Linked DNA regions of Halorhodospira halochloris. The protein of the gene in region 2 binds, or shares a complex with, the protein of the main gene of each other region. Links are inferred from orthologs where the notes say so. Each region holds a gene or a part of one and is shown on either strand. Other genes may lie near its edges.

Region 1 (15,368 bases), 250 kb from region 2 along the record:
GTGCCCCATAGCTACATAGAGCGCATCGAGCCGGGGCGAATTGATGACCCGCTGCTACGACAGGTCATGCCGACGGCTCTTGAAACCACTCCTCAGCCAGCCGGTTTCAGCACTGACCCACTTGCCGAGCAATCGCCTGACAGTGACTCGGCGATACTGCAAAAATACGCCAACCGTGCCCTGTTAGTAACCACCGGGGCTTGCGCCATCCATTGCCGCTATTGCTTCCGCCGCTCTTACCCTTACTCGCAGCAAAATTCATGGCGTGCGGCCCTAAGATACTGGCATAGAGAAGGCGCCCCGGAGGAAGTAATCCTCAGCGGCGGTGACCCGCTGATGCTTGGTGATCAGGCGCTGTGCGAGCTTATTGATGGCCTAGAGCAGATCGCGGGATTAAGGCGCCTGCGCATCCATACCCGGATGCCAATAGCCTTACCAGCGCGAATAACAACCGCACTTGTCGAGCGTTTTAGTGCAAGCCCGCTACAAATCGTGTGGGTCGTCCACGCCAACCACCCGCAGGAGATAAACGACGCTGTCTGCGCCAGCCTCGCCAGGCTAAGGCACGGCAATATGACGCTGCTAAACCAGAGCGTACTCTTACGCGGGGTCAATGATGACCCAAAGCCCCTAGCCCAGCTCTCCGAGCAACTCTTCAGCGCCGGAGCCCTGCCCTACTACCTCCATCAGCTCGATCGTATCAGCGGTGCAGCACACTTTGCCGTATCACCGACGACGGCGAGTTCGATAATCGCCGAACTCGCCGCTAGCCTACCCGGTTACCTTCTCCCCCGCCTAGTACGTGAAGATCCAGGCGCCGCTTCTAAAACTACGCTCGCGCCACCGCCGCGCTGATCACCCCACACCGCCCTTAGCGGAAACTCTATGACGCCTCGAAAACTCCCCGAAGCACTTGCTGCCCCGCTGTGGAGGACGCCGTGAATCCATCCCTGGAGGCTTCATGGCGCCATCCTTGGCGCCAAGACCTCCACAGCGGGGGAGCAATTGCTTCGGGGGAGTTTTCGAGGCGACTGCAGGTTTGTCACCAGAAGTGGAACCAAGGCCTCACCCAAGGCAACCACTTGGCTCGGGCGCCGTTTTAAGAGGACCCCTTAAGGGCAGCGATCCTTTCCTCGAGAGGCGGATGCGACATCATCAGCCGCTTGATTCCGCTACCCATCTTGCCGTTGATACCGAACGCCTCCATCTCATCCGGCATATTCTGCGGTTTGACCGACTGTTTCAGCCTCTCCAGTGCAGCGACCATCTTATCGCTGCCGGCAAGCTTGGCTGCTCCAGCGTCGGCCCGGAACTCCCGTTTGCGCGAGAAGTACATGGTGATCATTGAGGCGAGGATGCCGAGAACCATTTGCGCAAAGATCATAGTGATCCAAAACCCAGGCCCATGGCCGCTTTGATTCTTGAACACTACTCGGTCAACGAATCGACCAGCGATATGGGAGAGGAAGATGACGAAGGTGTTCACCACCCCCTGAATCAGGGTAAGGGTAACCATATCGCCGTTGGCAACGTGGCTAACCTCATGCGCTATGACCGCCTCGGCCTCGTCCTTGCTCATGTTCTGCAACAGCCCAGTGCTAACCGCCACTAAGGCGCTATTGCGCCTTGCGCCGGTTGCAAAGGCGTTAATCTCCGGGGCGTTATAGATCGCCACATCCGGCATGCCGATGCCTTCGCGTTGCGCGAAACGGCGCACGGTTTCGACCACCCAACGCTCGGTCTCCCCCCGCGGGTTCTCCAAGACCTGCGCCCCCATCATGCGGATCGCCATACTCTTTGACATGGCCAGGGAGATAAAAGAACCAGCGAAACCGATCCCTGCCGCCATGATCAACAGATGGACGATTTCAGCATTGATGCCCTGCTGTTGCAGGTACTGCTCAACCCCGAGCAGGTTGAGGATTATCGACAACACAAGCACAACCGCAATATTGGTCGCGAGCAATAGGGCTATTCTGGTCAACATGACAACACGGTTCCTCTAAGCTAAACCCATGACAAGGAAGAAAAAGGGGGCGGTTTTATTTAGACCGCCTCTAGCCGCTCAACTCGGCGCAACCCCCGCGGCAACAGAGCCCCACGCTTGCCGCGTTCGGCGCGGAACGGCTCCAGCTGCGCAGTGCTGAATATCTTTTCGCTCTTACCGGCCACTACTTTCAGTTTCGACTCCGGCGGCAGCACGCTGATCGCTAATACTATCTCCTGGCGCTCTTTGACCTTCTGTGGGGGTATCCCTAGCAGCTTATTACCCTTGCCGCGGGCCATCTCCGGCAGTTCGGCCAATGGGAACAACAAGAGGTTGCCGTTACTGCTGACTACCGCGACTTCGGCATCCTCACTCGCCAACGGCACCCTCACCGGAGCCAAAACATGAGCGCCATGAGGCAGAGTCAGAACAGCCTTGCCAGCACGGTTACGGGAGAAGAGCTCACCTAGGCTGACGATAAACCCGTAACCGGCATCCGAGGCGAGCAGAAAACGGCTTTGTGCCTCACCGGCGAGCACTGCCTGGAACTTCGCCCCTTCCGGCGGACTGAGACGTTTGGTTAGCGGCTCACCCTGACTACGCGCCGAGGGTAAGGTATGGGCCGGCAGGGCGTAGGCACGGCCGGTCGAATCGAGGAAGACTGCGGGCTGGTTGGAACGCCCCTGGGCATGGTCCAAGTAGCCGTCTCCCGACTTGTAAGACAAGGCCTCCGGATCAACCTCGTGCCCTTTAGCAGCCCGCACCCAGCCCTTCTGGGATAACACTACTGTCACCGGCTCGGCCGGCATCAACTCGGTCTCGTCCATGGCCCGCGGCTGTTCGCGCTCAACTAAAGGTGAGCGGCGCTCATCGCCATGGGTAGCGGCATCCTCCTCCAGTTCTGTCTTGACCTGCTTACGCAGTTCCTGCTCAGATCCCAGGATCTGCTCAAGCTGCTTGCGCTCCTGCTCAAGCTCATCCTGTTCACCGCGGATCTTCATCTCCTCAAGCTTGGCAAGGTGGCGCAAGCGCAACTCGAGGATTGCCTCAGCCTGGCTTTCAGTAAGCCCAAAACGCTCCATCAACACTGGTTTGGGCTCATCTTCAGCACGGATAATGGCTATGACTTCATCAATATTGAGATAAGCGGTGAGCAACCCCGCAAGGATATGCAGCCGCTTCTCGACCTTATCGAGCCGCCAGCGCAACCGTCGCCGGACGGTCTCGGTGCGAAACTCGAGCCACTCGGCGAGCAGATCGCGCAGCGAGAAGACCCGCGGGCGGCCATCCAGGCCGATGACGTTCAAATGGACCCGATAACTGCGCTCCAGGTCGGTAGTGGCGAATAGGTGCTCCATGACCCGCTGCGCATCGACCTTGCGCGAGCGCAGCTGAATGACGAAGCGCACCGGTGCATCATGGTCCGACTCATCACGCAGATCCTCGACCATGGGCAGCTTCCGCGCTGTAATCTGGGCAGCAATCTGCTCCATGATCTTGGCCCCAGCGGCCTGATAAGGCAGCGCATGGATGACGATTTGGGCTTGTTCACGCTCATATTCCCAGCGCGCCCTAGCGCGCACACTACCGTTGCCGCGCCGATAGATCGCCTTCAGCTCGGCAGGTGAGGTAACCACCTCGGCGGCAGTCGGAAAATCGGGCCCCGGCAGATGCTCACAGAGCTGATCGCTATCCGCCTCAGGGTTATCTAACAGATGGGTACAGGCAGCAACCGCCTCGCGCAGATTGTGCGGCGGGATATCGGTTGCCATGCCGACTGCTATGCCCGAGCCACCGTTGAGCAAGACATTAGGTAGCCGTGCCGGCAGCCTTTCCGGTTCTTGCAAGGCACCATCAAAGTTGGGTACCCACTCTACCGTACCCTGACCCAGTTCACTTAGCAGCACCCGTGAATATGCGGTCAACCGCGACTCGGTGTAACGCATAGCGGCGAACGATTTGGGATCGTCCGGGGAACCCCAGTTGCCCTGGCCATCGACCAGCGGATAGCGATAGGTGAACGGCTGCGCCATGTGCACCATGGCCTCATAGCAGGCAGCGTCACCGTGAGGGTGGTACTTACCCAGAACATCGCCTACCGTACGCGCCGACTTCTTATACTTGGCCGCCGCCGACAAGCCGAGTTCGGACATGGCATAGACTATCCGCCGCTGAACCGGCTTGAGTCCATCGGATATGTGCGGCAAGGCGCGATCGAGAATGACGTACATCGAGTAGTCGAGATAAGCGCGCTCGGCGAACTGGCGCAGCGGCTGAGTCTCGAATTCTGAGCTGGCGCTTGCGGTCATTATTTACCTACCCTATCCGTGCAATTGCCCTATTAAGCTTAAGGCTATTCAAACGATAACCTCTGCTAGGTCCCCCTTACTCTCCAGCCACTCGCGGCGCTGCGCAGCGGCTCCCCGACCGAGGAGCATACCGAGCAACCGCTCAGTTTCGGTAGGATCATCAACCGTCAACTGCACTAGGCGACGAGTATCAGGATCCATGGTCGTCTCGCGCAGTTGCATGGGGTTCATCTCACCCAGGCCCTTAAAGCGGGTCTCCTGCACCTTACCCTTGATATTGTCGGCGGCAATCCTGTCCAGCACCCCTTTGCGTTCATCTTCGTCCAGGGCGTAGTAAGTCTGCTTGCCAACGTCAATGCGATAAAGTGGCGGCATAGCGACAAAGACGTGACCTTGCTCTACCAAAGCCGGAAAGTGGCGCTGAAATAGCGCGCAGAGCAAGGTCGCGATATGGGCTCCGTCAGGATCAGCATCGGCAAGGACACAGATCTTATTATAGCGTAGCTCGGCGAGGTCCGAGCTGCCTGGATCCACCCCTATCGCCACGGCTATATCGTGCACCTCCTGTGAGCCCATCACCTCTTCCGGCGCCACTTCCCAGGTATTGAGGATCTTACCCCGCAACGGCATTACCGCCTGATATTCACGATTTCGCGCCTGTTTAGCCGAGCCGCCGGCAGAGTCGCCCTCGACCAGGAATAGCTCGCTCAAAACCGGATCCTGGCCGGTACAATCGGCAAGCTTACCGGGTAGCGCCGGGCCATTGCCCACCCTTTTACGAGTAACCTTCTTAGCGGCACGCTGGCGGCGCTGAGCTGCGCGGACAATAAGATCGACAATTGCCTCAGCGGTCTGGGTATGCTCATTCAGCCATAGGCTAAATGCGTCCTTGACTGCACCGGAGACAAACGCTGCACAGCTGCGCGAAGAGAGCCGTTCCTTAGTCTGGCCGGCGAACTGCGGCTCATGCATCTTGACCGAAAGGACATAGGCAACATGCTCCCAGACATCCTCAGGGGCTATCTTTACCCCTCGCGGCAATAGATTACGCAGTTCGCAAAAATCACGCACCGCCTCGGTCAAACCGGTACGCAGACCATTGACGTGAGTCCCCCCCAACGGGGTAGGAATCAGATTAACATAGCTCTCCGCTGGCCCGCTGCCCTCCGGCAACCAGACCAGGGCACACTCCATCTCCTCCTCTTGGGAACTGAGCCGAGCTGTGAAAGGCGTCTCCGGAAGATAATCAAGATCGCTGACGGCCCCGGAGAGATAGTCACTCAAACCATCCTCATAGTACCAGCTCAGCTGCTCAAAGCGCTCCTCTTGAGCCTCACTTCCTGGATCAGTAGCAGAATCGGCACGCCCCCCCTGGGCGATCCTCAACCGAGTAGTCAAACCTGGACAAAGGACCGCCTTGGCACGGAGTAGATGCTCAAGGCGAGCGCGTGAGAAGCGCGGCGTATCAAAGTAGCTCGCCTCAGGCCAAAAGCGCAGTGTAGTTCCGGTCTGCTTTGATTTGCCTACACGCTGCAGCTCTTCAATCTTCTCACCCTTGGCAAAGACAATGCTGTGCTCAGCACCGTCACGATGGATGCGCACCTCCAGCCGGGTCGACAGGGCGTTAACCACCGAAACCCCGACCCCATGCAGACCGCCGGAGTAGCGATAACTCTTACTCGAAAACTTGCCGCCGGCGTGAAGCCGACCTAGGATTACCTCGACCGCCGGCAACCCCTCCTCCGGATGGGTATCGACCGGCATGCCTCGGCCGTTATCACTGACTTCCAAGGAGCCGTCCTCATGGACGGTAACCTCAATGCGGCTAGCATGGCCAGCGATGGCCTCGTCAACGCTATTATCTATTACCTCATGGGCAAGGTGATCCGGGCGTGTCGTATCGGTGTACATCCCCGGGCGCCGGCGTACCGGCTCAAGACCGGTAAGCACCTCAATATCAGCGGCACTGTAGGTAGTGGTAGTCTTTGGCTTACTCATATCCCCCTCTTACCACCATAGTTTTGGCTCCCATAATTGCTCTCCACGCGGTTTAGCCAGACAGCGCGAAATCATACTACTAGCAGCCCTATATTGGCACACCATCAACGCTAATACTTGCCAAAAAAGTTAAAGAGCGATAGTTTTGGGCAACCTGGGATCAGCTCCATAATCCCTTCATGAACCACGCACACCTGCGATCGAACGACAAATGAATCAACATCCGGACAGCGAACCGAGCAATCAGTCGAGCGAACAAGCAAAACCAGCCGCCGAACAGGATCCTCAGGATCTTACCGAGTTCGAGAAATCCATGGCTGAGCTGGAGCAGCTTGTCGAGCGCATGGAGCGTGGCGAGTTAAAGCTTGAGGAGGCCTTGCGCGATTTCGAGCGCGGCATCCAACTGACCCGCCACTGCCAAAAAGCCCTCAGCGCAGCTGAGCAGAAGGTAGAGATACTACTGGAGAACAGTGAGGACGCCGATGTCGGCCAGTTTCGACCCAACGACGATTAAAGCCCTGGAAGAGGCCCTGCCAGGTCTGCGCGAGCGCGCTGAAAACGCCTTGAACAACAACCTGCCGGCAGCCACTGCCCACCCAGCGCGGCTGCATGAGGCGATGCGCTACGCTGTGCTTGGCGGTGGCAAGCGCATGCGTCCGATCCTCGTCTATGCCACTGGCCAGGCCCTCGGCTATAGCGGTACTGCCCTCGATGCGCCGGCGGCGGCAGTAGAGATGATACACGCCTACTCGTTGGTTCACGACGACCTGCCGGCGATGGATGATGATGATTGGCGCCGTGGTCAGCCTACCTGCCACCGAGCCTACGACGAACCAACCGCCATCCTGGTGGGTGACTCCTTGCACAGCCAGGCCTTTGCAACCCTTTGCCAGGCCAACGCAGAGGATCAGCCGACGCCGCAGACCCGGGTTAACATGGTCGCCGCCCTGGCCTGGGCCATAGGCTCGCGTGGCATGGCTGGTGGTCAGGCGATCGACCTTAGTGCTGTCGGGCGCAGCTTGGATATTGCCGAGCTCGAGGATATGCATATCCACAAAACTGGGGCTCTGATCCGAGCCAGTGTCAAACTTGGTGTATTAGCCAGCGGCTACTCTAGCGACAGCGAAGCGGCACAAAACCTCGACCGTTACGCTAAGTGCGTCGGCCTGGCATTTCAGATCCACGACGATGTGCTCGATGTCGCGGGTGATGTCAACACTATCGGCAAATCGAGTGGCGCCGACGCCGCCCGGGATAAACCTACCTATCCCGCCCTGCTCGGGCTGCGCGAATCGCGTGAGTTGGCTGAACGGCTGGCAAGCGATGCCATAACCGCTCTCGATGACCTAGGCGAAGGCGCCGACATCCTGCGTGGCCTGGCCGCTTACTGCATCCAACGTCAAGCGTAAGCAGATTTGTGATCATTGGTTGTTCCGCTTAAGCTCGCGGTCGTGACCCCACCAAAAGCAGACTATAACCATTTAAAGTTTTGCGGTAGCATATAACTACTGCGAGACGGCTTAAGACTACCTTACAGTTTTAAGCTGGTAAGCCTCTTCTACTCAGGGTAATTACATGGAAGACGTACAGGGCCGCGCCGACTACCGGCGTATAGACATTAACAAGGTCGGTATAAAAGATATTCGCCACCCGGTAAGGGTGCGTGATCGTACCGGTTACGAGCAGCACACCGTAGCCACATTCAACATGTACGTGAACCTGCCTCAGCACTTTAAGGGCACGCACATGTCGCGCTTCGTCTCTATCCTCTCTAGCCACGACCGCGAGATCACGGTTGAGTCGTTCCATGAGATGCTCGCCGAGATGACTGAGCGCCTTGAGGCAGGCTCCGGGCACATAGAGATGACCTTCCCCTACTTTATCAATAAGCGCGCCCCCATCTCCGGGGTGCAGAGCCTGATGGATTACGAGGTCACCTTCATCGGCGAGATGCATCCCGACCGTCACGAGACCTGGGTCAGAGTAGCTGTTCCCCTTACCTCGCTGTGCCCTTGCTCGAAACAGATTGCCGAGCGCGGGGCCCATAACCAGCGCTCACTGGTCATCATTACTGCGCTGATGAACGGCTTTGTCTGGCTCGAAGAGCTTATCGAGATCGCCGAAGAGGAAGGCTCGTGCGACTTGTACGGTCTGCTTAAACGCCCGGATGAGAAGTATGTAACCGAGCGCGCTTACGATAACCCTAAATTTGTCGAGGACGTAGTTCGGGATATTGCCGCCCGGCTGAATGAGGACGATAGGATCTCCGCCTACCAAGTCACCTCGGAGAACTACGAGTCTATCCACAACCATTCGGCCTTTGCCCTCATTGAGCAGGATAAGCGCGGCTACGACTCACCGTTCCCCTGCGTTTAGGCCTAATAAGACGGGCCCTGCCGGTTCCCCTTTGCAAATACGGATTATCTTAGCTATGATGGCTGACCGTGCGGTTGGTCGGCGCGATGACCGCACCCGTGAGGGGAGAGCACAATGAAGTCACAACAGCCCGGTCGAACCGAGGCCGCAGAACGCATTATTGACGCCGCTAAACGCATGTTTGCTGAGACTGGGTACGACGCGGTATCGATTCGCGATATAGCCGCCGCTGCCGGGGTCAGCAAGGCCAATGTCTTTCATCACTTTGCTTCCAAGGAAGAGCTTTACCAGGAGGCCCTGCACCGCTCTTGCGCCAAGGCCAAAGCGGTGCTCTGCGAAATGGCTCAAACTAACCATGAACCCGGCGAACAACTGCGCAGCTTTTTCTACAGCGATTTGAGCCGCTCGCTAGCCGATCCCGATGGCTCCCGGTTGCTGCTCGCCGAAGGCTTCGATTGCTCAGAGGAACAAGCCAAGTACTTGGTGAGTCAAGTATTTGGCCACGACTTTGAACGCCTTACTGAGATTATTGCCAACGACCAAACAAAGGGCAACTGGCGCAGCGAAATCGACCCTGCAGCCATCGCCACCTTAATGATCGCCGCCAACACCTTTTTTATCGCCTATCGCCAGATTTTGCGCCAGCTTCCCGGTGTCGACTTCGCCGACGATCCGGAACGCTACGCCGACTCGATAGTCGAACTACTCCTTAACGGCATCCGCAAGGAGGAGCAGTAATTGACTTACTTGCAACCTGACCTCAAGCCCGCACCCCGGCACAACCCACTGCAACGACTCATTCTACTGCTTGCTTTGTGCCTGACGCTCATCTGGCTAAGCGGCTGCGGTGATGACGACGCCGAAGAAAACGACCAGGAGCGGCCGAGCATAGCGGTCACCTGGACTGCAGCCAGCGAACAGCAAGTACGCGAGACGCGCAATGCCGTCGGTAGTATCGAAGCCCTATCAGCGCCCTTTATCGCCGCCGAAATCAGCGGCATCATCACCACCTTAAAGGTCGACGAGGGTGATGAGATAGAACAAGGCGATCTGCTCGCCGAGATCGAGGCCGACGATTACCGCGATGAGCGAGACAGCGCCGCCGCCGATGTCGCCCGCTTGACCGCTCAGGTCGGCGTGCAAGAGCGCAACGTCCGACGCGCCCAGGAACTCTACGCCGATGACCACATATCGGCAGATGAGCTCGATAACGCCGAGGCCGACCTGGAAAGCCGCGAACAGGAGCTCACCGCGGCACTAGCCAACCTACGCCGCGCTGAGCGCAACTTAGAGCGCACCCGTATCCGCTCGGGCATTGATGGCGCGGTAAGTGAGCGACACGTAAGCGCGGGTGATTACACTGTCGCCGGCGATCCGCTGTTTGACTTGACCGACACTCACAACCTCAAGGCCCGGATTCCGGTCTCGGAGCGCCTAGCTCAGCATATTGATAGCCAGACGCAGCTGCAGCTGCGCAACCGCTCCGGCTCTCCCAGTGAGTACTCGGCAACGGTGACCAACATGCGTCCCAATATAAGCCCGCGCACCCGCTCACTGCACCTGCTCGCCGCTATCGACAACCCCGGCGATTGGCGCCCCGGCGCTAGCATCGACGCCGAAGTGGTGCTCGATGTGCGCGAGCAGATCGTCCTCCCCACGCAGAGCGTGGTCCGCCGCCCCGCCGGCGAAGTGGTCTTTATCCTCGACGACGATGAGCAGACGGTAACCGAGCGCAGCGTCGAAACCGGCACCCGCATGGGCGATCGCATCGAGATCAGCTCAGGGGTGGAGAGCGGTGAGCGAGTAGTAGTCGACGGCGCCGGCTTCCTTACCGATGGTGCTGAGGTGCGCGCCGAGGAGCGCGAAGACAGCGAATCCGCAACGGAGTAACCAGCTATGACGCTCTCAGAGCTGTCGATTCGGCGCCACGTCCTGGCGGTAATGATCAGCGCCTTGATTATGCTCTTTGGCGCTATCGCCTATCAGGAGGTGGGTACCGATCGCATCCCTGACATTGATTTTCCGATTGTCAGTGTCACCGTCTATCAAGATGGAGCCGAACCTGAACTGATAGATTCGGCGATAACCGAAGAGGTGGAGCGGGCGGTGAATACCGTACCCGGGATCGATGATGTGCAGTCAGTCTCTCTGCCGAGCACCTCTGTGGTTACCGTCTCGTTCGATCTCGATGTCGACGTCGATGTCGCCTTCAACGAGGTCAACGCCAAGGTCTCGGAGATCGTCCAAGACCTCCCCCAGGATGCTGAGGCACCAGTAGTCGATAAGGTTGAGCTCGACGCCCAACCGGTAATGTGGCTCTCCTTGCAAGGGGATCGGAAGATTCAGGATCTCGATCGCTATGCGCGCAATGAGATTCGCCCACGTCTAGAAGGGATCAGCGGTGTCGGTGAGATCCGCGTCGGTGGCGGTCGCGAGCGGACCATGCGCATCGAGGTCTGCCCCGAGCGTATGGCTGCCCACAATCTCGACGTGCGCAGCCTGCTCAACGCCTTGGAGCAGGAACACGCCCAGATGCCGGGCGGCTTTATGGTCGGTGGCGAGACCGAGGACATGCTTAAGCTCGATATCGAGTATCACGACGCCGAGGAACTCGAGCAGATGATCGTCGCTAGCGACGGCGACGAACAGGTCCGTCTTAAACATGTCGCCGACGTTATAGACGGGCTTGCCGATAAGCGGCAGCTCGCCCGTGCTAACGCTGAACCGACTATCGGCCTCGGCGTAGTCAAGATCTCCGGCGCCAACACTGTAGCCATCATAGAGGAGGTAAAGGAGCGGCTCGATGACGAGATCCGCCCCCAACTCCCCCCCGGCATGGAGTTAAGCATCTCGACCGACGAGTCGGAGTTCATTCTTGAGCAGATCGATTCACTGTTTTTAACTATCGCCCTCGGTATCCTCTTTGCCGGGCTGGTGATGTGGGTCTTTTTGCGCAACCTGCGCTCAACCGGGATTATCGCCTTAGCCATCCCGGTCTCACTGATGGCCGCCATCGGGGTGATCTACTTCTTCGGCTACACGCTGAACTCGATCACCATGCTCGCCATGCTGCTGCTCATCGGTGTTGTCGTCGACGACGCCATAGTGGTGTTGGAGAACATCTATCGCCACCGTAAGCAGTATGGCAAGGGCCGCATCGCAGCGGCTATATCGGGATCGAATGAGGTCTTTTTTGCGGTTATCGCCTCGTCGCTGAGTCTAATCTCGATATTCGGTTCGGTGCTGTTCATGGAGGCAATAATCGGTCGCTTCTTTGAGTCGTTTGCGGTCGTGGTCGCCTTCGGCGTACTGGCATCGAGCCTGGTAGCGCTAACCCTGATTCCCATGCTCGCCTCGCGGTTTCTCCACGTACCGGAGCGCGAGCCGCTTATATACGCCTATATGGAGCGCGGATTCGGTCTTATCGAGAGCGCCTACCGGTGGCTGTTGCGCGGTATCCTGCGCTTTCGCTGGACCACCCTAGGGATTGCCCTCGCCTTTGCCGTCGGCGTCGCAACCTTGATCGCACCTCAGGTCGGCGGCGAATTCGCCCCGGAGGAGGATACTAGCGAGTTTATGGTCACCTTCCAGGTGCCGCTCGGTTCTAGCATCCACTACACCGATGCGCGGATGAGTGAGGTGGAGCAGGTCTTGCTAGATCAGCCTGAAGTGGAACGAATATTCGCGGCCATTGGTCTGGGTGATCGCGGTCAGGTAAATCGCGGCATGGCATTTGTGCGCCTGACCGAGCGCAATGAAAGGGAGGCCTCACAGCGGGAGATAATGGACCGCGTCCAGCCCAAACTAGGTCAAATCTCCGGCATCCGCGCCTTTGCCTCCGAGGTGCCGCTGGTACCCGGCTCGCGCGGCGAGCCCCTGCAGTTCGTGGTAACCGGGCCGAGTTTCCATGAGCTAGGCGAACACGCCGAACAGATCCAGCAGCACCTAGAAGAGATCGACGGCATGGGCTCGCTCGATCTTGATCTCGATCTCGAACTGCCGCAGCTAGAGATCAAGGTTGACCGTGAGCGGGCCAATGCCGCCGGGCTCAACGCCCTGCAAGTCTCTCAGGCTATCAACATCCTGGCCGGTGGCGCCGATGTAGCACGCTTCGACGAGGGCCCCGAGGGCGAAGATGGGCGGCGCTACGATGTCCGCATGAAGGCCCAAGAAGGGCTAGTTGATGACATCGACAGTCTGCTGCGTATCCAGCTTCTCTCTGAAGAGGGCGAAATGGTCCCGCTTGAGTCCGTCACCGAGATCAATCCGACCGTCGGCCCGGCCGCAGTTACCCGCCATAACCTGGCCTACTCGGCAGATTTTTATGGCGACCCTGATATGCCTCTTGCCGACGCTATAGATAAGGTCAACCAAGCCGGTGAGGAGATCCTGCCGCTAGGTTACGACATCGAGTTTGTCGGCCAAGCCGAGGAGATGCAGCGAGCGGCATCAGCCATGATCTTTGTGCTGGCCCTCGCGGCGACCCTGGTCTACATCGTCCTCTCGAGCCAGTTCAACTCATTCATCCAGCCTTTGATCATTATGGCTGCTCAGCCTCTCGCCCTAGTCGGCGGCATATTGGGGCTATACGTTGGCGGATTCACCCTTAACATATATTCTATGATTGGCATGGTGCTGCTTATGGGGCTGGTGACCAAAAACGGTATCCTGCTCGTCGATCTGACCAACCAGTACCGCGAAAAACGCGGGCTGTCGATCAATGAGGCGCTCGCCGATGCCTGCCCGATCAGGCTTCGACCAGTGTTGATGACGTCATTGACCCTGATCCTCGCCCTGATCCCGGCGGTTGTCGGCATCGGCGCCGGCGCTGAGAGTAACGCCCCCATGGCAGCGGCGATAATTGGCGGTATGATAACCGCTATGCTGCTGACCCTAGCGGTGATTCCGGCGGCTTACTCGCTAGCCGAAGGATTCCTTGAGCGGCGTGGCTGGGGCCGGGGAAACCTGGCCGATGATGAGGAGAGCGCTGCATGATAGGCATCGCGATAAGACAAAGGAAGGAACTGATGACACTAGGCGCCGCCCAACCCTTACCTCGGCCTCTGGTCCTAGGCATGGCGAGCTGTTTGTTCTGCACCCTGCTCGCCGTGCCGCTGCTCGGCGCTGCCGATGAGCAGCCCGAGGCAACCGAGCAGCCTCCGGCAGATGAGCAAGAGGCCGATGCCGATGAGCCAGAGCTGGCCCCGGCAGAGATTGAAGAGCAGGATCCGGATCAGGATCTGCTCGCCATCTATGAACTAGCCCGTGCCGCCGATAAGCGCCTCTCGGCAGCTGAGCACCGCCGCCGGGGCGCCGATGAGGACATCACCCAGGCGCGCTCACAGTTCTTACCGCAAATCACCGCCAGTGCCGGCTATGAGGATGAGGAGCAATCTTTCGACCTAGATATCGACGATCGTGAGACCAGCGGTTGGGACGCCACCTTGGCGTTGACCCAGCCGATCTTCCGGCGCGGCAATTTCATCGATATGGAGCGCGCCCGCAGCGGGGTCGATATCGCCGATCTACAGGTAATGCTCAACGAGCAGCAGCTAGTCATGGAGGTCACCGAGGCCTACTTCGATGTCCTCCTCGCCCAGGATGAACTGGCCCTAGTCGAGGCCGAACTGGCCGCGGTAGAGAGTCAACTACGCCGCGCCGAGCGCGCCCTGGAGGTAGGCACCGGCACTCAGACCGACGTTGATGAGGCGCGGGCCGCCCACGATCGGGTCCGAGCACAGCGGGTGGCAGTTACCAACCAGTTGGAGATCGCTCGCGAGTCGCTGCGCCGCCTGATTGGTGAATACCCCGGTTCGTTAGCCGGGCTAAGCGAGGATTTCGCGCCGCAACCGGTTGAGCCTACCGATACTGACCACTGGGTCGAATTGGCGCAGCGCCATAACCTTGAGGTGCGCCTAGCTGAGCTGGAGGAACAGCTTGCTCGGCACGACGTCGACGCCGGCCGGGCAGATCGCTGGCCGGAGGTCGATCTGGAGGCCCGCTTTACCCGTTTTGATGGTGAACGCCCTCTTGATCAAGGAGGAGGAAATCAATCTCAAGAAGCACTAGACGGCACCATCGACACCCGCTCGATCCGCCTCCAGCTCAACGTCCCGCTCTACACTGGCGGAGCCATCTCTAGCCAGGTCCGTGCCGCTGAAGCCGAGCGCACCGCCAAGAGCGATGAGCTGATAGATCAGCGCCGAACGAGCGCCCTCGATGCCCGTTCTGCCTACCTCGGCCTGACCTCTGAGCTGGAACGTGTCCGTGCCCTTGAGCAGGCCCTGGTCTCGGCGCACAGCAATGAGGCCTCGGTACGCCGCGGTCAGCAGGTCGGCACCCGCACTACCACCGATGTGCTTGACGCCCAGAGCCGGCGCTTCGAGACTAAGCGCGATCTGCAACAAGCCCGCTACGACTATCTGGTAAACTTCGTGCAATTACACGCTGCTGCAGGTCTAGCGGTTGATGAGCAGGTAGTCCGCGAGATAAATGACTACCTGATTAGGCCTGATTAGCGGATCTGCGGTGTTCGCCACATGGGTTGCGGGGCCTAACAAATATCTTAAGGGCGCCCAACCGGTGAGCGGTAAGCATAGGAGTCGGCCCAAGCAATCATGAGCAATACTGCCACAACCACCGAGGAGCACGCCCTGCAAGCGCTGCGTGATAGCGGTCTGCGTCTGACCCAGCCGCGC
Region 2 (15,418 bases):
ACGAGGAGTCGATTGAGGTATCCGAAGTGGAGGCGATACTCGCCGAGACTGAGTTCGAAGATGCTCAGGTAATGCACTTCGGCTCACCGCGCGAGATCATGATCCGTGTTCCGCCTATGGATGGCGTTGAGCAGGCGCAAATATCCGAGCAGATCTTCGATAAGCTCAGCGCTGCTCATGATGGTGTCGATTTGCGCCGAGTGGAGTTTGTCGGTCCGCAGATCGGCGAGGAGCTAACTGAGCAGGGTTTGATGGCCCTAGGTTTGGCCCTGCTTGGTGTCTTGATCTACGTCGCCTTTCGCTTCGAGTACCGCTTTGCGGTAGGTGCCGTAGCAGCCCTGCTGCACGATATAGTGATCATCATAGGCTTCTTCTCGCTGACCCGGATGACCTTCGACTTGACGGTGCTAGCGGCACTGCTGGCAACTATCGGCTATTCGCTCAATGACACTATTGTTGTCTCTGATCGTATCCGCGAGAACTTCCTCAAGGTTCGCAAGGGGACGACAGAGTTCGTCATGAATATGGCGATAAACCAGACCCTCTCGCGCACCTTGGTGACCTCGTTTACCACCTTGCTAGTGGTATGTGCCCTCATCTTTTTAGGCGGTGAGATCATTCGCGGGTTCGCTGTTGCCTTGCTGGTAGGGGTGCTAGTCGGTTCTTACTCGTCGATCTTCATTGCCAGTGCTACCTCCCTGGCTCTCGGTGTGAGTAAGCAGGATCTGATCCCGCCAGAGAAAGAAGGGTCCGATCAGCCCGACCTTGAGGTACCCCCATCGGAGAGGCCGTGAATTAATATCGGCTTTGCCATCTATTAGTAGCGTAACCTAGTCTGATGCCAGTATGATATATATCAATACTGGCATCAGATAAGGGGTTTGGTATGGACATCTGCGATGGCTTTGTTGGGGCGATAGGTAGGACCCCGCTGATTCGGTTGTCTGCATTAAGTGCCGAGACAGGGTGCGAAATACTCGCAAAGGCAGAGTGGCTAAACCCCGGCGGCTCGGTTAAGGATAGGGCCGCTTGGGGGATAATAAATAACGCCGAAAGGGCTGGTCAGCTGCGCCCCGGTGGGATAGTAGTGGAGGGCACCGCCGGCAATACCGGCATTGGTTTGGCGCATATCTGCAACGCCCGCGGTTACCGCTGTATCATTGTAATCCCCGAGACTCAAACCCAAGAGAAGATCGACCTGCTGAAGACCCTTGGCGCTGAGGTCCACCTGGTGCCTCCCGCTCCTTATAGTGACCCCAACAACTATCAGAAGATAGCCGGGCGGATGGCTGCAGAGATGGAGGGGGCGATATGGGCAAATCAGTTCGATAATACCGCCAACCGTGATGCCCATTACTCTACAACCGGGCCCGAGATATGGGAGCAATGCGCCGGTCAGATAGATGCCTTTGTCGCTGCTACCGGTACCGGAGGAACGCTGGGCGGGGTTGCGCGTGCCCTCAAAGAGCGCTCGGACAAGGTGCGCATTGTACTCGCTGACCCGGCCGGTAGTTCCCTATATAACTACGTCTATCACGGCACTCCGAGTTCCAGCTCCGGCAGTTCGATCACCGAGGGGATAGGCAGTAGTAGGGTAACCGCCAATCTCCAGGACACCCCGATAGATACTGCATACAGTATCCCGGATACAGAGTCTGTGCCGATGGTCTATCGGCTACTGTACCAAGAGGGTTTGTTCGTAGGCAGTTCGAGCGGGGTTAACGTTAGTGCAGCGCTGCGATTAGCCAAAGAGCTTGGGCCAGGGCATACAATTGTGACGGTGCTCTGTGATGGCGGGGCGCGCTACTCTTCACGGCTATTTAATTCGCAGTGGCTCGCCGAGAAGCAGCTACTCCCGGCTGGATAGCTATATGTCGCTCCGCTACCGCTTTGGCGTTGTTCTAACCATAGCGCTAGCCTGGGTGGGACCTCTAGAAACTTCCCTTGCGCTATCACCTGCCACGGCGTGGAGGACGCCGTGAATCAATCCCTGGAGGCTTCATGGCGCCATCCCTGGCGCCAAGACCTCCACGCCGTGGCAGGTGATAGCGCAAGGGAAGTTTCTAGAGGTCCTGTGGAGAGGAGCAGTTCCGTCAGTTAGCGCGGCTTATAAGCCCAAAAAACTTGTTTTTATTTTATCTTTAATGGAACACCCTTTCTTGTATAAACGTCTAATATAATGGGTAGGCAGGAGCACGAGTTCGCAAGCTACATCCCAATATCCATTAGAGGGTGTGATCCATGGATACAGCCGCTGATCTGATAGCCCGTTATGCCCGCAGCTATGAACGTCGCCAGGAACAAACCATGTCCCTGGCTGACTATTTGGAGCTATGTCGTGATGATCCCATGGCCTATGCCTCCCCTGCTGAACGTCTGGTGGCCGCCATAGGTGAGCCGAATATCATAGACACCTCCAAAGATGAACGCTTGGGGCGCATATTCCTCAACCGGACCCTACGCATCTATCCCGCCTTTGAAGATTTTTACGGTATGGAGGAGACCATTGAGCGGCTAGTCGGTTTTCTCCAGTACGCCGCTCAAGGTCTGGAAGAGCGCAAGCAGATACTCTACTTGCTCGGCCCGGTAGGCGGTGGTAAATCCTCGCTAGCGGAACGTTTAAAGCACCTGATGGAGAAGTATCCGATCTATGTGCTGAAGGCAGAGGATGAGATAAGTCCGGTCTTTGAAAGCCCATTAGGGCTATTTGATCCGCAGCAGCACGGTCCGGATTTGGAAGAGCGCTTTGGTATACCGCGGCGCAAGCTGAGTGGGCTACTGTCGCCGTGGGCAGTCAAGCGCCTCGACGAGTATGGCGGTGATCTCAGCCGCTTCCAAGTGGCGCGCATGCATCCATCCAAGCTGCGCCAGATAGCTATTGCCAAGACTGAGCCGGGGGATGAGAACAATCAAGATATCTCTTCTCTGGTTGGTAAGGTCGATATACGCAAGCTGGAGCTATATAGCCAGAATGACACCGATGCCTATAGTTACTCGGGAGGCCTAAATCGGGCCAACCAGGGGATACTTGAGTTTGTTGAGATGTTCAAGGCGCCCATTAAGATGCTCCACCCCCTGTTGACTGCTACCCAGGAGGGTAACTACATAGGCTCGGAGAATATCGGTGCGATCCCCTTCCATGGTTTGGTGATGGCCCACTCCAATGAGTCGGAGTGGCAGAGTTTTCGCAATAACAAAAACAACGAGGCCTTCCTTGATCGCATCTCGGTAATCAAGGTGCCGTACTGCCTGCGCGTCACCGAAGAGAAAAAGATCTATGACAAGCTGATCCGCGAGAGTGAATTAGCTAACGCACCCTGTGCGCCGTGGACACTGGAAATATTGGCTCGATTTACCGTCCTGACCCGCTTAAAAGAGCATGAGAATTCGAATCTCTACTCTAAGTTGCGCATCTATGACGGCGAGAGCCTTAAGGAGACCGACCCGAAGGCGCGTTCCATGCAAGAGTACCGTGATCAGGCCGGGGTCAATGAAGGCATGGATGGCATCTCAACCCGCTTTGCCTTCAAGGTGCTATCGCAAACTTTTAACTACGAGACCGATGAGCTGGCCGCCGATCCGGTGCACTTGCTCTATCTGCTGGAGCAGGCGATTAAGCGCGAACAGTTTCCTGAGGAGACCGAGCGTAAATACCTTGAGTTGATAAAGGCTGAGCTCGCCCCGCGTTATGCCGAGTTTATCGGTAATGAGATCCAAAAGGCTTATCTCGAATCCTATGAAGACTTCGGCCAGAATCTTTTCGAGCGCTATGTCGCTTATGCCGATGCATGGATTGAGGACCAGGATTTCAAGGACCCCGATACTGGGCAATTGATGGATAGGCAGGCGCTCAATCAAGAACTGACCAAGATCGAAAAACCGGCAGGCATCGCCAATCCTAAGGACTTTCGCAATGAAGTAGTAAAGTTTGCCTTGCGCTCCAAGGCGCAACAGGGAGGCGAGATGCCCCGGTGGACCTCTTATGAGAAGATCCGCGAGGTGATAGAGAAACGCATGTTCAGCCAGGTCGAGGATCTGATGCCGGTAATCAGCTTTACTTCCAAGGCCGATTCGGAAACCGAGCGTAAGCACACCGAGTTTGTGCGGCGGATGATTGAGCGCGGCTATACCGAAAGACAGGTCAGACGGCTAGTGGAGTGGTACATGCGAGTTAAGCAGGCCGGCTGAACCGGCGGAGGTAAGAGTGCATTGGTCAATATTATTGATCGCCGGCGTAACCCGAAAGGCAAAAGCTTGGCTAATAGGCAGCGCTTTTTGCGCCGCGCCAAGCGCCAGGTGGTAGATGCGGTAAACGAGGCCTCGGGAAAGCGCAAGGTAGCCGATGTTGCCGGCGGGGAGAAGATTACCATCCCCACAGACGGACTGCATGAACCCGTTTTTCGTAAATCTGCTGAGCATGGCGTTCGTGAGCATGTTTTGCCCGGCAACAAAGAGTATGTAGTTGGCGATACTATTCCGCGCCCGCCTGCAGGTTCTGGCGGCGGCAGTCAGGCTAGCCCCAGCGGCGAAGGTGAAGATGAGTTTACCTTCACGGTCAGCCGGGATGAGTTTCTCGATCTTTTTTTCGAAGGCTTGGAACTGCCGAATATGGCCAAGAGCCAAGTCAAGAAGTCCGATCAGTTGACGCAGCAACGGGCCGGCTATGCGGTCAGCGGCTCGCCGTCCAACCTTAATGTCGAGCGCACAATGCGCAACTCGCTGTCGCGGCGTATAGCTTTGCGTCGGCCGAAGGGTAATGAGATCCGCGCGCTGGAAGAGGAGATCGATCGCCTTGAGCGCAGCGGCTCGGACCCGGAGCGCTTGCGCGAACTCATTGATCAGCTACGGCTTAAGAAGGAGCGTTCCCGCTCTATCCCCTATATTGATCCGGTTGATATTCGTTACAACCGTTTTACCCAGGTCCGTAAGCCGGTAACTCAGGCAGTCATGTTCTGCCTAATGGACGTCTCGGGGTCCATGAGTGAAGAGATGAAGGGGCTGGCTAAGCGCTTCTTCATGCTACTCTACCTCTTCCTTGAGCGGCGCTATCGCTATGTCGATATCGTCTTTATCCGCCATACGCATATTGCTCAAGAGGTCGATGAGGATACCTTCTTTTACTCGCGGGAGACTGGCGGCACGCTGGTATCGCCGGCGTTACGGATGATGAGCGATATAGTAGCTGAGCGCTATCCAGTGGCTGACTGGAACATCTACGCCGCTCAGGCCTCTGATGGAGATAATACCCCGGCAGATAATCCGCATACCAATGAATTAATTCGTAATGTGATCCTGCCGCTTTGCCAGCATTTCGCCTACATTGAGGTCGGCTTAGCCGGGCATTCCGTGCGCTTGCCATCTGATCTATGGCGCCTCTATGAAAAGGTCTCGCATGGCCAGGCCCCGCTTGCTATGCGCAAGGTGCGCACCCAAGGCGACATCTTCCCGGTTTTTCGTGATCTCTTTACCCCTGCGGAGCTGAAGAGATGAGCAAAGAGCCGCTATTCAGAGGTTCTGATTGGGATTATCGTGATGTGATGCGCGTCTACGAGGCGGTCGAGCGCATAGCTACAGAAGAGTTGCAGCTGGATGTTTACCCTAATCAGATTGAGGTTATCAACTCGGAGCAGATGCTCGATGCTTATGCATCGATGGGGCTGCCATTATTCTATCGTCACTGGTCGTTCGGTAAGCATTTCGCCCGCGATGAAATGCTCTATCGCAAGGGCTATACAGGTTTGGCCTATGAGATTGTCATAAATTCCAAACCGTGCATCTCCTATCTCATGGAAGAGAATACCTTAACCATGCAGACGCTGGTAATAGCGCATGCCGCATTTGGCCATAACCACTTTTTCAAGAATAACCGACTCTTTCAGGAGTGGACCGATGCCGAGGGAATTCTTGACTATCTCGACTTTGCCAAGAGTTTTATCAGCGGGTGCGAAGAGCGCTATGGGGTAAGTGCGGTAGAGCAGGTAATTGATGCGGCTCATGCGCTGATGGGGCAGGGGGTTGACCGTTATCCTAAGCCGCATTCACGCAATCTACGCGAGGAGCGGGATCGGGAAATTGAGCGGATTCGCTATGAGGAGCAGACATACAATGACCTCTGGCGGACTGTGCCGGGTGCCCCCGACGATCCTTTGCGCGATTACGCTGATCCAGTCGCAGCGCGCCGCGAACGGCTAGGGCTGCCGGAGGAGAATCTGCTCTATTTTCTGGAGAAGCGGGCCCCGTTGCTGGAGCATTGGCAGCGCGAGATCTTGCGCATTGTTCGCAATACCGCGCAGTACTTTTACCCACAGAGACAGACCAAGGTAATGAATGAGGGGTGTGCTAGCGCGGTCCATTACTACATAATGACTCGTCTGCATGAGGATGGGCTGCTAACTGACGGGGCCTTCATGGAGTTTCTGCACAGTCATACTAGCGTTGTTATGCAGCCTGACTTCGATGATCTGCGCTTCTCTGGTATCAACCCCTACGCCCTCGGGTTTGCGATACTTCAGGATCTCAAGCGCATGGCTACACAGCCCACCGCCGAAGATAGACAGTGGTTCCCACAGCTAGCTGGTTGCGGTGATTGGGTCGGTGTTTGGCAGCACGCCTGGCGGGAGTTCCGGGATGAGAGTTTCATCCTCCAATTCCTTAGCCCCAAAGTGATCCGCGATTTTCAGCTTTTTAGCCTCTACAATGAGGCCTCAGCGCCGGAGTTAGTCGTTGCTGCGATACATGATGAGGCCGGTTATCGGCAGATTCGTAGCGCCTTGGCTAAACGTCATGACTTGGCCTATATAGAACCGGATATTCAAGTGGTTGATGTCGATCTGGCGGGTGATCGTAAATTGATCCTCGAACACCGCATAAATGACGGGGCAACGCTGGAAAAGAGCGATGCCCAAGCGGTACTCGGCCACCTTGCCAATCTGTGGGGGTATGCAGTAAAACTCTACGAGGTGGATGCGGAGTCAGGCCGGGTTATAAATGAGTTTCCCGAGGTCGCCCCTGGGAACCTCTAAAGAATTCGCCGGCGCCACCATCCGCCCCGGTGTGGAGGACGCCGTGAATCCATCCCTGGAGGCTTCATGGCGCCATCCCTGGCGCCAAGACCTCCACTCCGGGGCGGATGGTGGCGCCGGCGAATTCTTTAGAGGCACCCCCCTGGTGCTAGCCTATTTTGGGCCAATTTATTGGGGATATGGTTTCGGCGTGATAATCTTGTGGTGTAAGGCGAATCATATACAGGGGGCTATCATGCGACGAGTAATCCAAACAACAACAGTAGCGCTGTTTCTCGCAGTCGGCGGCAGTGCGGCCCATGCTACCGGCGGCATCTTCGGCCTCTCGGCGGGGGCGAATATTTGGTCCCATAGCTCAAGCGGGGATCTGTTCGGTGGTGATATAGACGATACGTTGGATTTAGACAGCGATAATGATGTCCACCTCTGGGCGGAATGGGATCACATTTTCCCGATGATACCCAGCGTGCGACTTGACCACACTGAGCTAGTCCAGGATGGCGCAGACGGGTCTAGTGTCGACCTTGGCCATACTGATTTCACCGCCTTTTGGAGCCCTCTGCCACTACCATTTGTCAGCATCGATATAGGTCTTACGGCAAGAAATTTCGATGGTGAGCTCGATGGTGGCACTATCGCTGATGATGATCTGCCTGGCAATTGGGCTGATGAGATAGACACCATCACCTCGTTTTCCGGCTGGTTGCCGCTAGGCTATCTGCGCGCGGCGGTAAACATACCAACCACGCCCTTGCGCCTAGAGGCATCTGTCAAGGACTTGAGTATCGGCGATAACTCGATTACCGATATGCAGGCCAACTTGGTATATAAGTTTATGTATGCCGGGGTGATGGTCGGTTATCGTGACCTTAGCATCGAGTTGGATGAGTTCGACGATATCACCACCGATATCTCCTTCAGCGGCCTTTATGGCGGAGGTTTTGTTCGGTTCTAGGTTGATGATCTGATGCTATGGGCGCCTCTAAAATCCCTACCGGAGCCTGGCTGGCCCGGTGGGGTGCTTTTAGAGGCGAGCGTAGATGGATTATTAGTCAGTCCCGGGTAAGATTTTCGGCATTCCGGCCGTTGTGAGCCCAATCATACCCACTGTGTGTAGACTCCTGGCGCCATTGTATGGCTCCAGCCTGACTAAGCTCTGCTGCGAGGTAAGTTAATATAACTTCGCCCGGCTCGAGAACTCGCTCGTAGTTCCCAAGCCGGGCGTGGAGTTTGCGAATAAGGTCGTTGGAGTTGGGCTGCTATTTAGCCAGCCACTTCTCTAGGTCATCAGCCCCGCCGATCAATTTGCCGTCCATGAACACCTGCGGCACTAAGCCGGAGCCGCTGACTGCCCTTACCGAGCGAGGTGTAATGCCCTCGCCGAGTTCTATCTCTTCATACTGGTAGCCCTTTTGCTGAAGCATGCGCTTGGCACTAGCACAGTGTGGGCAACCTGGCTTGGTAAACATGGTAACCGCTTGGGGCCGTTTGGCATTGGGGTTGATGTGATTGAGCATGGTGTCGGCATCGGAGACCTCAAATGGATCACCCGGCACCTCTGGCTCGACAAACATCTTCTCGATGACACCGTCATTTACCAGCATAGAATAACGCCAGGAGCGCTTGCCGAAGCCTAGATCCTGCTTATCGACCAGCATCCCCATGCCGGCGCTGAACTCGCCGTTGCCATCAGGTATCAAGGTAACGTGCTGAACTTGCTGATCGCGCTTCCACTCCTCCATGACGAAGGCGTCGTTTACAGACAGACATACGATGTCGTCTACCCCTGACTCGAAGAAGGTTGGCGCAAGTTCGTCATAACGTGGCAGGTGCGTCGAGGAGCAGGTTGGTGTGAAGGCCCCGGGTAGGGCAAATACTACCACCTTCTTGCCCTTAAACAATTCGTCACTAGTTATGTCTACCCATTCACCGTCACGGCGGGCACGGAATGTTACTTTGGGTACCGGTTGGCCTTCCATCGGGTGACTCATGCTTACCTCCTTAAGTTAGACTGTATCTTGCGTGAGTGGGATGATAATTAGATTCGTTGTAAGAAATTATATTCTGCAGCAGTGGGACGGGAATCGACAATAAAAAAGCATTATTGTTTAATTAGAAGAATGACATACTGCCATATGCAGTGCCCTCGGTTAGGAACAATCCCTCCCGTTCGGCTGTCATTAACAGATAGCCGGTTGGTGAGATTGAGCCGAGCTCAAACTTAATTTCAAAGCAATGGAGTATATTGATGACTGCGAACAAGACTGTTGCTTCGACTTTCGCGTTAATGCTTGCGATGGGCGCTGCTCAAGCCCAGATGGGTGGAGGAGGTGGAGGGCAGCCCCCGCAGCAAGCACCTGAAGGTGGTATGTCAGAAGGTGGCCAGGCCCCACAAGGTGCCCCGGGAATGCAGCAGGATCCTCAGGCTGCTGAGCAGCAAATGCAGGCGCAGCAGCGCATGCAGGAGATCCATCAGGAGCTCGGTGAGCTTCAGCAAGAGACCATGGCTGAGAACCCGGAGCTTGAAGAGCGCGCTAATGAGCTTGATGATCGCCTTCTCGACCAGATGGAAGAGGTAGGCTACGAGAATGTCCGTGAGGACATCGCACGCCTGGAAGAGACCATACAGCAGTTGGAAGATGGTACGCTGGCCGACCAGGACGATGCGGAGGCCCGCCTGCAGGAGGATCGTGAGTTGCAGATGAGGCTCCAGCAAGCGCAGCAGGAAGCGATGCAAGACCAGGATTTCATGCAGGGCTGGGAGCAGGATCGCCAGGAGCTGGAGCAGGATCTGATCTCTGCTATGGAAGAGAAAAGCCCGCGCGCCGGTGAGCTGATTGACGAGTTACGGCAACTCCAGGCGGAGATGCAACAAGGTCAAGGTATGGGTGGCGGCGGAGGCATGCCGCAGTAAAGCAGCTCTACTGAGATCCGCATCTTGGCGGAATACAAACGCTGCAAGCTTATACAAACTCCCCTTTCTTTAGCCATGTGCAGTCCCATGTGAAGTTCAAGGCAGCAGGGGGGGCGCCGTGAGGTATCCTGGAAGGGATTCACGGCGTCCCCCACGCCGGGGCAGCTAATTGGCTCAGGGGAGGTCTTTAGAGTCGTGTTGCAGCGCCGTTTGTTGTCCAGCAGGGGTTTGGGCAGTTCTTTTTTTTTGGGTGGCCCGCCGGTCGTTGGCAAGTGTTATGCTATTTCGGCTCACCCTTAGAGTGTATTAACCAAGTTTTGTGAGGGAGCCCAAAGTTATGACACGAGTTACAATGGCGGCGGTCGCCGCAGCATTTCTGATCTCAACATCTTTGCAAGCGCAGATGGCACCGCAACAAGGCGGGGCCCCGGGGCAGCCGCACAGCCCGGAGATGATGGAGTCGCAGCAGCGCTTGCAGGAAATCCAGCAACGCCTTGGTCAAATCCAGCAGGAAACCTTCGAAAATAGCGAGGAGTTGCAAGAGCGCCAGCAGCGCCTGGAGGATCGTGCTACTGCGAAGATGGAAGATCTCGGTTACGATCCTGAGAGTCACTATCAGCGCATGGAAGAGATATATGAGAGGTTTGAGGCTGGTAATGTATCCCAGGATGAGCAGCAACAGCTAGCCGAGGAATTCCAACAGGCCCAAATGGAGTTGCAGCAGGCGCAGCAGGAGGCGATGGAAGATGAGGAGTTCCGGCGCAGCATGGAGGAAGACATGCGCTCATTTCAGGAGGACTTGCTGGCCGCTATGGAGGAGCGCGACCCGGAGACTGCTGAGTTGATGGATGAGCTTGAGCGGCTCTATTCCGAGATGAGGGAGCATATGGGTCAGTAGCTAGGGCTAAAGGTCCTCTGAGTCTGAGGCCTATCGGCCGATCATGGGGCTAGTCATCGGCAGCCCCGTTTAGGCTCCATGGCGCCACACAAGGCTTGATGGCCAATGTTTGACGCCATGGAGTTTACCCCCCTAACCGCTACAATTCAGCTCCTCCCTTCCCCGCACATGCCGAATGGTTGGTAGCTCAGGAGCTGGGGCGTAGAGGGATTCCCGCAGGGATCCTGCCTCCTATGCCATCTCCAGGGCAAGCGCAATTCCCTGGCCGCCGCCGATACACATGGTTACCACACCGCGCTTTAGGCCGTCGCGCTGCATTGAGTGAAGCAACCGGGTGGTAAGTACGGCACCTGTTGCGCCGATGGCGTGGCCGTGAGCTATTGCCCCACCCTCAACGTTAACCCGCTCTTCCGCGACGCCCAGATCCCGCATCACGGCGATGGCGATGGCGGCAAAGGCCTCGTTAATCTCCCAGCGCTCGACATCATCAATAGACCAGCCGGCGCGTTGCAGACACTGTTTGACTGCCGGAACAGGGCCGATTCCAAACATGCCCGGCTCAACGCCACCAATCCCATAAGATGCTATGTGGGCGATTGGGGTGAGGCCGTGTTTGGCGGCAGCTTCTTCAGCAGCGATGACCATGGCTGCAGCGCCGGTATTAACGCCGGGGGCATTGCCGGCAGTGATAGTGCCGTCCTTGCGAAACGCCGGCCGGAGCTTCTGTAAGCCTTCCGCTGTGGTGTCGCCGCGGTTATGTTCGTCGGTATCAAATTGCTTGGTGGTCTTACGATCGGAGATGTCAACCGGGGTTATTTCCGCATTAAAATGGCCTGCCGCCTGGGCTTGGCTAAAGCGTTGTTGTGAGCGTGCAGCCCATTCGTCCTGCTCCTCGCGGCTGATACCGTACTCGCTGGCAAGGTCTTCGGTATGCCATCCCGAGTGCTGATCTGAGAAGGCATCGTTTAGGCCATCGTTTAGTACCGCATCAAGAATTTGCCCGTGTCCGAGGCGATAACCGGTGCGCCCTTGCATGAGCAGGTAGGGGGCCCGGTCCATGTTCTCCATGCCACCGGCTATGGCGGTGTCGGCAAAGCCCAGGGCTACCTCCTGGAAGGCGTTGGCAATTGCTTGGGCGCCCGAGCCACAAACCCGGTTCACGGTCAGGGCAGGGGTCTGGGCTGGTACACCGCCGTTAATGGAGGCCTGCCGTGCCGGGTTCATCTTGCAGCCGGCTTGAATAACATTGCCCATCACCACGCTGTCTACAGCATCCGGTGAGAGCCCCGAGCGCTCTAGGGTAGAGCGGACAACCGTCGCACCTAGGTCGGTAGCTGGGACCTTAGCTAGAGAGCCATTGAAAGTTCCTAAAGCGGTGCGCGTTGGGGCGCAGATGGTGACTTTACGCTGGGCCATTATTGTCTCCTTTTCGGTTTGATTATATGAAGATGTTAAGAGAATAGTGCAACTTTATCCTCTAAGGAACCTCTAAAACTTCCCACTCTCGGTGTGGAGGACGCCGTGAATCCATCCCTGGAGGCTTCATGGCGCCCTGCCTGGCGCCAAGACCTCCACACCGAGTCAACCAGGCTCAGTGGGGAGTTTTAAGGGGCTTCCTCGAGAAATAGTTCCGGATCCACCGTGTTGCCGTTGAGGATAACACTGAAATGCAGGTGTGCGCCGGTGACTCGTCCGGTCTTACCTACAGTGCCGATCTGTTCGCCGCGCTCGACCCAATCCCCCTTTGCCACATCGATCTCATCCATGTGGCAGTACATGGTTACTAGGCCCGCACCGTGGTCGATAAAGACGCTCTTACCGTTAAAATAGTAATCCCCTTTTTCAACCACTTTACCCGCCTCGGCGGCGGCTATCGGTGTACCGGTCGGTGCTGCCAGGTCAAGCCCGTTGTGCGGGTTGCGGGGCTGCTCATTGATATAGCGACGGACTCCAAATTCAGCCGAAACGCGCGCATCGGCCACCGGGATGTGCAGATCTAGGCGGGGCTGAGCTTCGACTTCTCGACTGCGGAAGGCACTGCGGATCTCATCTTGTTCGGCGAATATGCGCTCAAGTTTATGCTCGGGCGGGCTGACCATGTCCTCTTCGGCAATAGTTATATATTGAGCCCTGTAATCGTGCTCCTGAACCGTAAAGGAAAGCGTTTCACCATCTACTTCTAACTCGTGTTTACCGGTCTCAGCGTCAAGGGCAATACCGACTACGGCTTGCCAGCCGCTCTCAGTCTCCCTGATAAGGACTTGCTCACCTTGGTAAGTGGCCTTGCGCGTAGGATCGTCACGATCCAAATCGATAAGGGCTAAGCCGCCAGCTATGGGGCGCTCGCTAGGCCTATTCTCAGAATTTGTTGCAGAGCTTTGTGTTGACCAAGCTGCACTACTAAGAAGTATGAGGAGTGCAGCTAGAAAAAAGGTGCTGGGCTTCATGTGATCCATCCTTACGTTGCCTGCCTGGCAGCCTATTAAAACCATCTTTTACGTCAAGTCGTCCTGCCGTGGGGGCGCGGGGATTCCGATACCCGGCGCCATCGCAGTTGCCGAGATCCCCGCAGAGGAGTTAGATGGTGCCACAGAGGTGATTAGGAACTGGTGGTGTCTGTATGCTGTTGGTAAATCCGTTCCACTGTGCAATCTAGTGCTCCTGTAGCTAGGCGGGTGTATATTGTATCCCCGATCTTTAGCTCTTGAGCTTGGCGTATGACCTTACCGTCGGGGTGCTGAGCTACGGCGTAGCCACGCTCCAGGGTCGCTAGTGGGCTTACCGCTTGGAGGGCGCGGGTGGTCGCGGCCAGGCGTTGTCGGGAGTCGTTTAGGCGGGATCTCATGCCTTGTTGCAGCAGTTGTAGCTGCTGTTGTATCTGCCTACGCGAGTCATCTATTCGCCTTTTGGGAGAGGCAGAAAAAAGCCTTTGTTCGGCGGTATTTATCTTTTGGCGATGGTTGCTGATGGTTGCTAAGACGAGGCGTCTGAGGCGAGATTCCAGCTCGTCGAGGCGTTGAGCGCGATCGCGCAGTTTGCGTCCCGGGTGTTGGCAGGCAAGGCGTCGCTCCAGCTGGTCGAGTCTTTCTTGTCGAGAGTTGCGTAGGCGGTGCTCGGCCGCTGTTAGGCGCCGGTGAAGAGTGCCGATGCGCTCAAGGTAAGCAGCGGTATCAATGCTTAGGGTTTCAGCGGCGGCTGACGGGGTCGGGGCACGCAGATCGGCGGCGAAGTCGGCTATGGTCACATCAGTCTCATGGCCTACAGCGCTGATTAGCGGAATAGGGCACGCGCGAATAGCCCTAGCTACAGCCTCCTCATTAAAGGGCCACAGGTCCTCGAGCGAGCCGCCGCCACGAGTCAGGATTAGGGCGTCGACCTCATTGCGTTGTTCGGCAATCTCGAGCATGCGCACAATCTGCCCAGCGGCCCCATCGCCTTGTACAGCAACAGGGTAGACTATCACCGGCAGGGCCTTGAAGCGCCGCTCAAGAACACTTAACACATCTCTTATGGCAGCACCGCTGGGGGAGGTAATGACCCCTATGCGACGGGGGAAGGAGGGCAGTTGTCGCTTTTTGTCTGCTGCAAACAGCCCCTCTGCCTCAAGGCGCTGTTTGAGTTGCTCAAAGGCCCGGCGCAAGGCCCCCTCACCGGCCTCTTCTAGGTGCTCGACTATCAGTTGAAAATCCCCGCGCGGTGGGTAGAGGCTGGCCTTGGCTTTAACCCTGACCTGATCGCCGTTCTCGGGCCTGAAATTGGCCCTGCTTGCGCGAGCGCGAAAGAGGGCGCAGCGTACCTGGGCATCGCTATCTTTAAGCGAAAAGTAGAGGTGTCCCGATGCTGGGCGGGCCAGGTTGGAAATCTCGCCCTCTACCCAGATGCCCGGCAGCACGGTTTCGAGCATACCGCGCACTTCTTGGTTCAGCTGCGATGGGGTGTATAGGTTCTGTTCAGGCTCACTCATGCTGGCATGCTACACCATGTTGCCAGTATACTGTACGGCTATTCTTAATTCAGCCACGGCACTTTTCCCGACCGAGGTTTATGCGACTAATGCGAATCACCGAGGAAGCTCTTACTTTTGATGACGTTCTGCTGTTACCTGCCGAATCTCAGGTAATGCCGCGCGATGCCGATCTGCGCACCCAGCTCACCCGCAATATACAGCTTAATATACCCATAGTATCGGCAGCTATGGATACGGTAACTGAGGCACGCTTGGCAATAGCCTTGGCGGAGCAGGGCGGCTTAGGAATCATCCATAAGAACATGTCGGCCGAGGTGCAAGCGAGCGAGGTGCGCCGGGTTAAGAAGTTCGAGAGTGGCATAATTAAGGAGCCTATTACCGTATCGCCGCGCACTAGCATCGGCGAAGTGCTTGAGGTGACCCGCAGCCAGGGTATATCCGGGGTGCCGGTAGTTGACGGCGAACAGTTGGTGGGGATAGTTACCGGCCGTGATCTGCGCTTTGAAACCCGGGTCAATGAGCCGGTCTCGGTGGCTATGACACCACAAGAGCGCTTGGTGACTGTCAGCGAAGGTGCTACGCGCGATGAGGTGTTAAGCAAGCTCCATCAGCATCGA

What was found.
Region 1: the proteins of xseA (region 2) and xseB are in contact, whole or in part, in a cryo-EM structure (PDB 8TXR), measured with the Escherichia coli proteins. The link is inferred for Halorhodospira halochloris from one-to-one orthologs.

The regions. Positions count from the first base shown.
Region 1 is NZ_AP017372.2:1,854,147-1,869,514, forward strand. Bases 5,405-8,156 are described here. They hold xseB (exodeoxyribonuclease VII small subunit), read left to right. Parts: upstream 5,405-6,505; coding sequence 6,506-6,808; downstream 6,809-8,156. Other genes in these bases: parE (DNA topoisomerase IV subunit B), read right to left, coding at 5,405-6,294; ispA ((2E,6E)-farnesyl diphosphate synthase), read left to right, coding at 6,777-7,703; folE2 (GTP cyclohydrolase FolE2), read left to right, coding at 7,870-8,156. Outside these bases: EF-P beta-lysylation protein EpmB, read left to right, coding at 1-855; protease HtpX, read right to left, coding at 1,100-1,984; parC (DNA topoisomerase IV subunit A), read right to left, coding at 2,047-4,296; more of parE, read right to left, coding at 4,345-5,404; more of folE2, read left to right, coding at 8,157-8,670; HH1059_RS08470 (TetR/AcrR family transcriptional regulator), read left to right, coding at 8,785-9,408; HH1059_RS08475 (efflux RND transporter periplasmic adaptor subunit), read left to right, coding at 9,409-10,560; HH1059_RS08480 (efflux RND transporter permease subunit), read left to right, coding at 10,567-13,665; HH1059_RS08485 (TolC family outer membrane protein), read left to right, coding at 13,698-15,188; HH1059_RS08490 (Fur family transcriptional regulator), read left to right, coding at 15,288-15,368. UniProt on the Escherichia coli protein: Bidirectionally degrades single-stranded DNA into large acid-insoluble oligonucleotides, which are then degraded further into small acid-soluble oligonucleotides.
Region 2 is NZ_AP017372.2:1,613,653-1,629,070, reverse strand. Bases 12,617-15,418 are described here. They hold xseA (exodeoxyribonuclease VII large subunit), read right to left. Parts: upstream 14,799-15,418; coding sequence 13,434-14,798; downstream 12,617-13,433. Other genes in these bases: guaB (IMP dehydrogenase), read left to right, coding at 14,888-15,418; HH1059_RS07395 (peptidoglycan DD-metalloendopeptidase family protein), read right to left, coding at 12,617-13,281. Also shown: protein translocase subunit SecF, read left to right, coding at 1-794; HH1059_RS07440 (cysteine synthase A), read left to right, coding at 887-1,867; HH1059_RS07435 (PrkA family serine protein kinase), read left to right, coding at 2,242-4,188; HH1059_RS07430 (YeaH/YhbH family protein), read left to right, coding at 4,210-5,490; HH1059_RS07425 (SpoVR family protein), read left to right, coding at 5,487-7,022; HH1059_RS07420 (TIGR04219 family outer membrane beta-barrel protein), read left to right, coding at 7,258-7,977; HH1059_RS07415 (glutathione peroxidase), read right to left, coding at 8,282-9,013; HH1059_RS07410 (hypothetical protein), read left to right, coding at 9,271-9,936; HH1059_RS07405 (OmpH/Skp family outer membrane protein), read left to right, coding at 10,274-10,834; HH1059_RS07400 (thiolase family protein), read right to left, coding at 11,066-12,250; more of HH1059_RS07395, read right to left, coding at 12,439-12,616. UniProt on the Escherichia coli protein: Bidirectionally degrades single-stranded DNA into large acid-insoluble oligonucleotides, which are then degraded further into small acid-soluble oligonucleotides.